DNA from 2 places in the Sporosarcina saromensis genome. Region 1 is predicted to be linked to the other one. Evidence: a T-box and tRNA genes for the amino acid it is inferred to sense, from the RefSeq annotation. Region 1 holds a T-box; the other holds one or more tRNA genes.
What was found. A T-box is a leader RNA that pairs with one kind of tRNA and senses whether it is charged. The one in region 1 lies ahead of thrS (threonine--tRNA ligase), so its partner is inferred to be a tRNA-Thr.

Region 1 (4,203 bases):
TATGGGCGGATGCAGAGCGAAATCTTGAAAGTGAATACAATCACTACCACCTCATGAACTTACTAACTATGCCACTTGGTCAAGTTTTTGAAGCTAGAATCTCTCTTGAAGCGATTGGCCTATTGCGGACATTTTGTAAGGAAGAGAGTGAAGACCGCTCGTTCATCTATGAACTTTTGCCGCCGATGGATGCGAAATCTTTCTTTGAAGATCCTTATTGTCCACATTTTTATTCAGTAAGATTGGTGAAAATGCGTACCGTGGATTAAAAGCTCGGTTTACCCTCTCTGATCAAAAAATGGATGGCTATAATGAAGTTTCGCGTACATTTCTCGACGTGTACAAGCCGATCCGTTCAAGTGGATCGGAAATTGAACAGGAACCAACGAAACTATCAGGGAAATCGGTGTCAGAAGGCTTACCATTTGCCAACTTTGATTTTGATTTCCAACTTCTTCGGGCAGGGTTATCAGAACAAATGGTACCTCAATCTGCTCTTGCTTCCGTTTCAAAAGAATTTATTGGGAAACTGGCATTTCTTTATTCATTAACGCCAATGGATATGCAAAAAGTAATTATGATGGCGTTGGATGAAGATTTGAATCTACCAGAAGAACGCTTACGAAAAGCTGCTACAGATTTCTACAAGCTGAATATTTCTCGTAATGCCCCTAAACTTGAAAAAGTTTTTCATAAGGAAGCACCTCCTCTTAAAAAAGAACCTGTCACTCGTGAAGATGAACTTTTACAGTACATGGAAACGGTCTCGCCGCGAGAAATGTTAAGGGATTATACAGGGAAAGAACCACTTCCTGTCGATGTGCAGCTTGCTGAACGTTTAGTAACGGTACACGGTTTCACAGTTGGCGTTGTCAATGTCCTGTTACATTATGTCATTATCCGAAATGACGGGAAAATAACGAAAAACTATGCAGAACGGATTGCGTCTCACTGGGCTAATAAAAAAATTACAACTGCAAAGCAAGCAATGGACATGTCTAGAAAAGAGCACGACCAGTATATGCAATGGCAAAAAGAAGGAAGTAAGCAGACAAACTCTCGAAAACAAAGGCAAGGAAGAGAAGAGAAGCTGCCGGAGTGGTTCCGTAAAAACGATGAAACAGATGATCGTAAACAAGCTAACAAAAAGGATGTTGACCCATCCATGGATGAAAAACGTCGTCAACTAATCGCCAAGTTAGATGCGATGAGAACGGAGGGGAAATAATAGATGGAGCGAATCGGAAGTACATTAAGAAGGGTTGTCAATCCGTCAGAGTTGGCGGCTAGATATGAAGCGGTGCGAAATGAAGTGATGGAATCTCCCGCTGTTCAACAGTTTATTGAAGAGCATGCGGCTTCCATTGACAAAGCGGTTGTTGAGAAGAGTTTAATGAAGTTATATGAGTTTGTGTCTGCTTCACATCAATGTGAAAAGTGTCCACATCTGGATGGGTGCATAAACGTAATGAAAGGCTTTGAACCAAAACTTGTTTTGTCGCAAGGGTTCATTGACATTGATTATGTTAAATGTCCGAATAAATTGGTTGACGATGAAAGACGAAACATTACGAATATGATTGATAGTATGCACATGCCAAAAGATGTGATGGAAGCGCGTCTTCACCATGTCAATTTAGAGCATGATGACAGTCGCATTATTGCAATTGAAGCAGCCGCACAATTTCTTAGTGAATACAGTGAGACAGGAAAACTGCCGGAGCGCGGATTCTACATTTACGGGCCATTTGGAACGGGCAAATCTTATATTCTTGGAGCACTTGCGAATGAACTTGCTAATCGTCGAGTGAGGACAGTCATTGTTTATATTCCCGAGTTTCTGCGGGAAATTAAACAATCGATTCAAGACCAAACGTTCAATGACAAGATTGACTTTGTGAAGAAAGCGGAAGTCCTTATGTTAGATGATTTTGGTGCTGAATCCATCTCTGCCTGGGCGCGAGATGAAGTGCTAGGTACGATTTTACAATACCGAATGGCAGAGAAATTGCCTACTTTCTTTACCTCGAACTATAATTTTAAAGAGTTGGAGCATCACTTAGCGTATACGCAACGAGGTGAAAAGGAAGAGGTTAAAGCAGCGAGAATTATGGAACGCATTAAAACGGTAAGTAAACCGATTGAATTGAAAGGTTCCAACCTTAGAAATCGGAATTGACATGAAGGACAAATCGTCACTTGCAATTTTCTGAGACATTCCTTATACTAATGAGTATTATATTCGAAATGTATTGAAGAGGACATGAATCGATAGCTCCACTTACAGAGAACAGGGTCTTTAGGCTGCAAGCCCTGTAGTTGCGAACATCGATTTACCACCTCTGAACAGCATCAGTGAACTTCTTTAGTAGCTGATGACGGCCCCGGCCCGTTAGCCGTTTCAGAGCTCCATGTCCGCGAGTACGTATCGAGGATGTGGAAGGAAGAAGGGTGGAACCGCGAGCAATAGCTTCGTCCCTTTATTGGGATGGGGCTTTTTTTGTTCAAAAAAATCGAGTGAGGAGTGTTTACAATGGCAGAACAGATTCAATTAAAATTTCCAGATGGTGCGATAAAGGAATTTCCCGCGGGCACAACAACAGAAGAGGTTGCTGGATCTATCAGCCCTGGTCTAAGAAAAAGTGCGTTGGCAGGTAAGGTTGGAGAGAAACTTGTGGATTTGAAAACACCAATCCTTGAAGATGGTGACATTGCCATCATTACTCCCCAATCAGATGAGGCGCTTGAAATCTTACGCCACAGTACTGCGCATTTACTGGCACAAGCGGTAAAACGCAAGTTTCCAGATGCAAAATTAGGGATTGGACCAGTCATTGACAATGGCTTCTATTATGACATCGATTCACCTACACCGATTACAGCGGAAGATTTGCCTGAACTTGAGAAGGAAATGAAACGCATTATCGGTGAAAATTTACCGATTATCCGCCATGATGTTTCGCGTGATGAAGCAGAAAAACGTTTCAAAGAAATTGACGATCCCTATAAGATTGAATTGCTTGAAGCGATTCCAGCCGGCGAGCAAGTATCCATTTACGAGCAAGGAGAATTTTTCGACCTTTGCCGCGGAGTACACGTTCCATCCACAGGCAAGCTGAAGGAATTCAAACTGTTAAGTATTGCGGGTGCATACTGGCGAGGCGATTCCAAGAACAAGATGCTACAACGTATTTATGGAACAGCATTCTTCAAAAAAGAAGATTTACAAGAACATTTACGCTTGTTGGAAGAGGCGAAGGAACGGGATCACCGTAAAATCGGAAAAGAGTTAAATTTATTTACAAACTCCCAAAAAGTCGGTCAAGGCCTTCCTTTATGGCTACCAAAAGGTGCAACAATTCGTCGAATCATTGAAAGATATATTGTCGATAAAGAAGTGAAGCTTGGTTACGATCACGTGTATACGCCTGTACTTGGAAGTAAAGCATTATATGAAACTTCAGGCCACTGGGGACACTACCAGGACGGCATGTTCCCGGTCATGAGTATGGATAATGAAGACCTAGTGCTCCGTCCGATGAACTGCCCACACCATATGATGATTTATAAAAATGGCATCCATTCTTATCGGAATTTGCCTGTCCGTATTGCGGAACTTGGCACAATGCATCGTTATGAAATGTCTGGCGCATTGTCAGGGTTACAACGTGTCCGTGGAATGACTTTGAATGATGCGCATATCTTTGTTCGTCCGGATCAAATCAAAGACGAATTCCGTCGAGTTGTTCAATTAATCATTGATGTGTATAAAGATTTCAATATTAATGATTACTCATTCCGTCTGTCGTACCGTGATCCGGCAGATACTGAAAAATATTATGATGATGATCAAATGTGGGAACATGCACAACGTCTATTGAAAGAAACAATGGATGAAATGGGCTTGGACTATGTAGAAGCAATTGGAGAAGCAGCATTCTATGGTCCTAAGCTGGACGTTCAAGTTAAAACAGCGATTGGTATGGAAGAAACACTTTCGACTGCACAGCTTGATTTCTTACAGCCGGAACGCTTTGAATTGACATATATCGGGGAAGACGGAAAGCAACACCGTCCTGTAGTCATCCACCGTGGTGTCGTTTCAACAATGGAACGTTTTGTGGCTTTCTTAATCGAAGAGTACAAAGGCGCGTTCCCGACATGGCTTGCACCTGTCCAAGTCGAAGTGATTCCAGTTTCACC
Region 2 (4,203 bases), 1.6 Mb from region 1:
CGATCTGGGCACTGTCTCAACGAGAGACTCGGTGAAATTATAATATGCGTGAAGATGCGCATTACCCGCGACAGGACGGAAAGACCCCGTGGAGCTTTACTGTAGCCTGATATTGAATTCCGGTGCAGCCTGTACAGGATAGGTAGGAGCCTTGGAATCCGGAGCGCCAGCTTCGGAGGAGGCAATGGTGGGATACTACCCTGGCTGTATTGGAATTCTAACCCTTACCCGTGATCCGGGTAGGAGACAGTGTCAGGTGGGCAGTTTGACTGGGGCGGTCGCCTCCTAAAGTGTAACGGAGGCGCCCAAAGGTTCCCTCAGAATGGTTGGACATCATTCGTAGAGTGCAAAGGCATAAGGGAGCTTGACTGCGAGACCTACAAGTCGAGCAGGGTCGAAAGACGGGCTTAGTGATCCGGTGGTTCCGCATGGAAGGGCCATCGCTCAACGGATAAAAGCTACCCCGGGGATAACAGGCTTATCTCCCCCAAGAGTCCACATCGACGGGGAGGTTTGGCACCTCGATGTCGGCTCATCGCATCCTGGGGCTGTAGTCGGTCCCAAGGGTTGGGCTGTTCGCCCATTAAAGCGGTACGCGAGCTGGGTTCAGAACGTCGTGAGACAGTTCGGTCCCTATCCGTCGCGGGCGTAGGAAATTTGAGAGGAGCTGTCCTTAGTACGAGAGGACCGGGATGGACATACCGCTGGTGTACCAGTTGTCTTGCCAAAGGCATCGCTGGGTAGCTATGTATGGACGGGATAAATGCTGAAAGCATCTAAGCATGAAGCCCCCCTCAAGATGAGATTTCCCATTACGCAAGTAAGTAAGATCCTCAAAGATGATGAGGTAGATAGGTCCGGGGTGGAAGCGTGGCGACACGTGCAGCTGACGGATACTAATCGATCGAGGACTTATCCTTTAAGAAAAGCGGAGACGACCGCATAGGCGCGACAAGCATAAGACGGCCTGCAAGGAGTGGCATAGCCACGGGAGCAGGATGGCTTATGACCTCGAGCGACTGGGAGTCGAAGCTGGACAATGTTAATTTAGTATAGTTGAACTTGTGTTTAGCAACAATGTTGGTTTTATCCGGTTTTGAGCGAATAAAAATAAATTATTTTAAAAAAAACGCTTGCAATATTGACCAGATTTGATATAATAAATCTTGTCCTGTGAAAAACAGTCTAGTGACGATAGCGAAGAGGTCACACCCGTTCCCATACCGAACACGGAAGTTAAGTTCTTCAGCGCCGATGGTAGTAGGGGGCTTCCCCCTGTGAGAGTAGGACGTCGCTGGGCAGTCATTTACAAGATGACTGAATGTAACAACCGTAAATTAGTTGTTACTGATTATTCCGCAGTAGCTCAGTGGTAGAGCAATCGGCTGTTAACCGATCGGTCGTAGGTTCGAGTCCTACCTGCGGAGCCAATTGGAGAGCTGTCCGAGTGGCCGAAGGAGCACGATTGGAAATCGTGTAGACGGTTAACGCTGTCTCAAGGGTTCAAATCCCTTGCTCTCCGCCAGTTTACTTTACTTATTATATGGCCCCTTGGTCAAGCGGTTAAGACACCGCCCTTTCACGGCGGTAACACGGGTTCGAATCCCGTAGGGGTCACCATTTACTACTTAGCATTACAAAGCAAAAGAAGGAACGTACAACAGTACGTGACCGAGTGACCGAGTGAGTGAAAGAAGCTGACAAAGAGATGCGCAGCTTATCACGCTTTAAACTTGGAGGATTAGCTCAGCTGGGAGAGCACCTGCCTTACAAGCAGGGGGTCGGCGGTTCGAACCCGTCATCCTCCACCATTAACTTAAACGCAACATGTGATTTGTATAATTTCCTAAAAGGAAATTATAACAACATCTTATGAAACACTGAAAGCGTAGGATTTAAAATTCCTACAACTATTATTATCGCGGGGTGGAGCAGTGGTAGCTCGTCGGGCTCATAACCCGAAGGTCACAGGTTCAAATCCTGTCCCCGCAACCAAATGGTCCCGTGGTGTAGCGGTTAACATGCCTGCCTGTCACGCAGGAGATCGCCGGTTCGATCCCGGTCGGGACCGCCATATGTGGCTCAGTAGCTCAGTCGGTAGAGCAAAGGACTGAAAATCCTTGTGTCGGCGGTTCGATTCCGTCCTGAGCCACCATTTTTATATAGTGATGCCGGTGTAGCTCAGTTGGTAGAGCAACTGACTTGTAATCAGTAGGTCGTGGGTTCGACTCCTATCGCCGGCACCATTTTTCCCTTGGTGGGGTAGCGAAGTGGCTAAACGCGGCGGACTGTAAATCCGCTCCCTCCGGGTTCGGCGGTTCGAATCCGTCCCCCACCACCATTATACAGGGGCATAGTTTAACGGTAGAATAGAGGTCTCCAAAACCTTTGGTGTGGGTTCGATTCCTACTGCCCCTGCCATTACTGTTTAATTCAATATGATGGCGGTCGTGGCGAAGTGGTTAACGCATCGGATTGTGGTTCCGACATTCGGGGGTTCGATTCCCCTCGTCCGCCCCATTCACAGCAATTATCCAAAATGAATATAGTTCTATTATGGCGGTCGTGGCGAAGTGGTTAACGCATCGGATTGTGGTTCCGACATTCGGGGGTTCGATTCCCCTCGTCCGCCCCATTTACTTTTTGGGGTATAGCCAAGCGGTAAGGCAACGGACTTTGACTCCGTCATTCGTTGGTTCGAATCCAGCTACCCCAGTTTCGCGGAAGTAGTTCAGTGGTAGAATACGACCTTGCCAAGGTCGGGGTCGCGGGTTCGAATCCCGTCTTCCGCTCCACTTTTCATACGGCGGCATAGCCAAGCGGTAAGGCACGGGTCTGCAACACCCTTACCACCGGTTCGATTCCGGTTGCCGCCTCCAGTTTTATGAACGCTGTGTATTCTGAATATGCCCGAGTGGTGGAATGGCAGACACGTCGCACTCAAAATGCGATGCCGCGAGGCGTGCCGGTTCAAGTCCGGCCTCGGGTATCCACACTTACGAGATACAACCCAGGTTGTATCTTTTTTTATTGGGGAACCATCCTGAAAAACGCTTCTCTCTGTCTTTATGAAGAGGAAGCGTTTTATGCTAGGGGCCTATCTAAGTTTAGTTCATAATGAACTTAAGCCTGATCATTCTCTAATGCAATAGAAGTTTGACCTGCATGCAGCACAAAAGACTCAGCTTCTCCGCCACTCATGCTCGTAAACATCTTGCCGCTCGCTTGAAGAAGTTGAAGGGCTTCTGTTGTGTCCATAGATGGCCGTATAAAGAAAATCTGTATCGCTTCAGTCGTTTCTGCTGTCACTGCTGTTCTGACAGAGTCCACATAAGGACTACCAAAAGGACTGTAATCGTCTTTCAGTAAGAGAAGACGATTTAATGAATTGGGACGACCGTTTAAGCCATCATAGCTGTCGTCTTCATTACCTTGTGTCAGTTGAATATCACCTACAATTTTCGCCAAATCGTAAATGCCGATCGGTATTTCATATTGAAGAGAGAAGAATGTATTTAAATCGACAGCGGTATGCACTGATTGAAGAAACTCTTGTTTCTTTATTCTTCTAAAAAGGGATTCTACTGAAGGACGATAGCGGTTTGGATCCGCGCCAAGAGCTTTCCAAACCGCTCGACATTCTTGTATGTTTGCAAACTCAGTTAATGGTTTAGTGTCCAGCTCGAAATAAAGCTGTTCTTGAAATAATTGGAGCCTACCTTTTAACATTTGAGGAGATTCTGATACCGTAATTTTGGTATAATGGTTAATGCCGATTTTTACATGTGGTAGGATGGTTAAGAGTTCTTTGTCTATTTGAATGTTCAAGCCGATCACCCTTGTTATCTTTTTGTCAATCATATCATAAAGGAGGCGAAACGTTGTGAAGGTCGCTCAGCTTCAACAATCGATAAGAGAGTATGCACATGCAATCGGAATTGATAAAATTGGCTTTACGACGGCAGCCCCTTTTCTTGAATTGAAGAACCGATTAAAAAGACAACAGGAATTGGGGTATCAATCCGGTTTTGAAGAAAGTGACGTTGAAAAACGGACGGAACCGACGTTATTGCTCGATCAGGCTGAGAGTATCATCGCCATAGCAGTAGCTTATCCATCAAAAATGGATGCTTCTCCGAAAGGAAAGAAAGGAGAGCGTCGTGGAATTTTTTGTAGAGCTTCATGGGGGATGGATTATCATGT

Region 2: it encodes a tRNA-Thr, which carries the amino acid that the T-box ahead of thrS (threonine--tRNA ligase) is inferred to sense. The anticodon was not compared.

The regions. Positions count from the first base shown of each region.
Region 1 is NZ_CM142738.1:3,117,344-3,121,546, reverse strand. Features, by position in the region: gene ACVHUV_RS15995 (replication initiation and membrane attachment family protein) at 1-269, shown strand, start outside; gene ACVHUV_RS15990 (replication initiation and membrane attachment family protein) at 218-1,228, shown strand; gene dnaI (primosomal protein DnaI) at 1,232-2,179, shown strand; T-box leader at 2,244-2,483, shown strand; gene thrS (threonine--tRNA ligase) at 2,534-4,203, shown strand, end outside.
Region 2 is NZ_CM142738.1:1,552,689-1,556,891, forward strand. Features, by position in the region: rRNA gene ACVHUV_RS07625 (23S ribosomal RNA) at 1-920, shown strand, start outside; rRNA gene rrf (5S ribosomal RNA) at 1,185-1,300, shown strand; tRNA gene ACVHUV_RS07635 (tRNA-Asn) at 1,356-1,430, shown strand; tRNA gene ACVHUV_RS07640 (tRNA-Ser) at 1,434-1,525, shown strand; tRNA gene ACVHUV_RS07645 (tRNA-Glu) at 1,546-1,620, shown strand; tRNA gene ACVHUV_RS07650 (tRNA-Val) at 1,736-1,811, shown strand; tRNA gene ACVHUV_RS07655 (tRNA-Met) at 1,921-1,995, shown strand; tRNA gene ACVHUV_RS07660 (tRNA-Asp) at 1,999-2,074, shown strand; tRNA gene ACVHUV_RS07665 (tRNA-Phe) at 2,080-2,155, shown strand; tRNA gene ACVHUV_RS07670 (tRNA-Thr) at 2,171-2,246, shown strand; tRNA gene ACVHUV_RS07675 (tRNA-Tyr) at 2,257-2,341, shown strand; tRNA gene ACVHUV_RS07680 (tRNA-Trp) at 2,348-2,421, shown strand; tRNA gene ACVHUV_RS07685 (tRNA-His) at 2,445-2,520, shown strand; tRNA gene ACVHUV_RS07690 (tRNA-His) at 2,560-2,635, shown strand; tRNA gene ACVHUV_RS07695 (tRNA-Gln) at 2,645-2,716, shown strand; tRNA gene ACVHUV_RS07700 (tRNA-Gly) at 2,721-2,795, shown strand; tRNA gene ACVHUV_RS07705 (tRNA-Cys) at 2,806-2,879, shown strand; tRNA gene ACVHUV_RS07710 (tRNA-Leu) at 2,909-2,989, shown strand; gene ACVHUV_RS07715 (B3/B4 domain-containing protein) at 3,124-3,828, opposite strand; gene queG (tRNA epoxyqueuosine(34) reductase QueG) at 3,884-4,203, shown strand, end outside.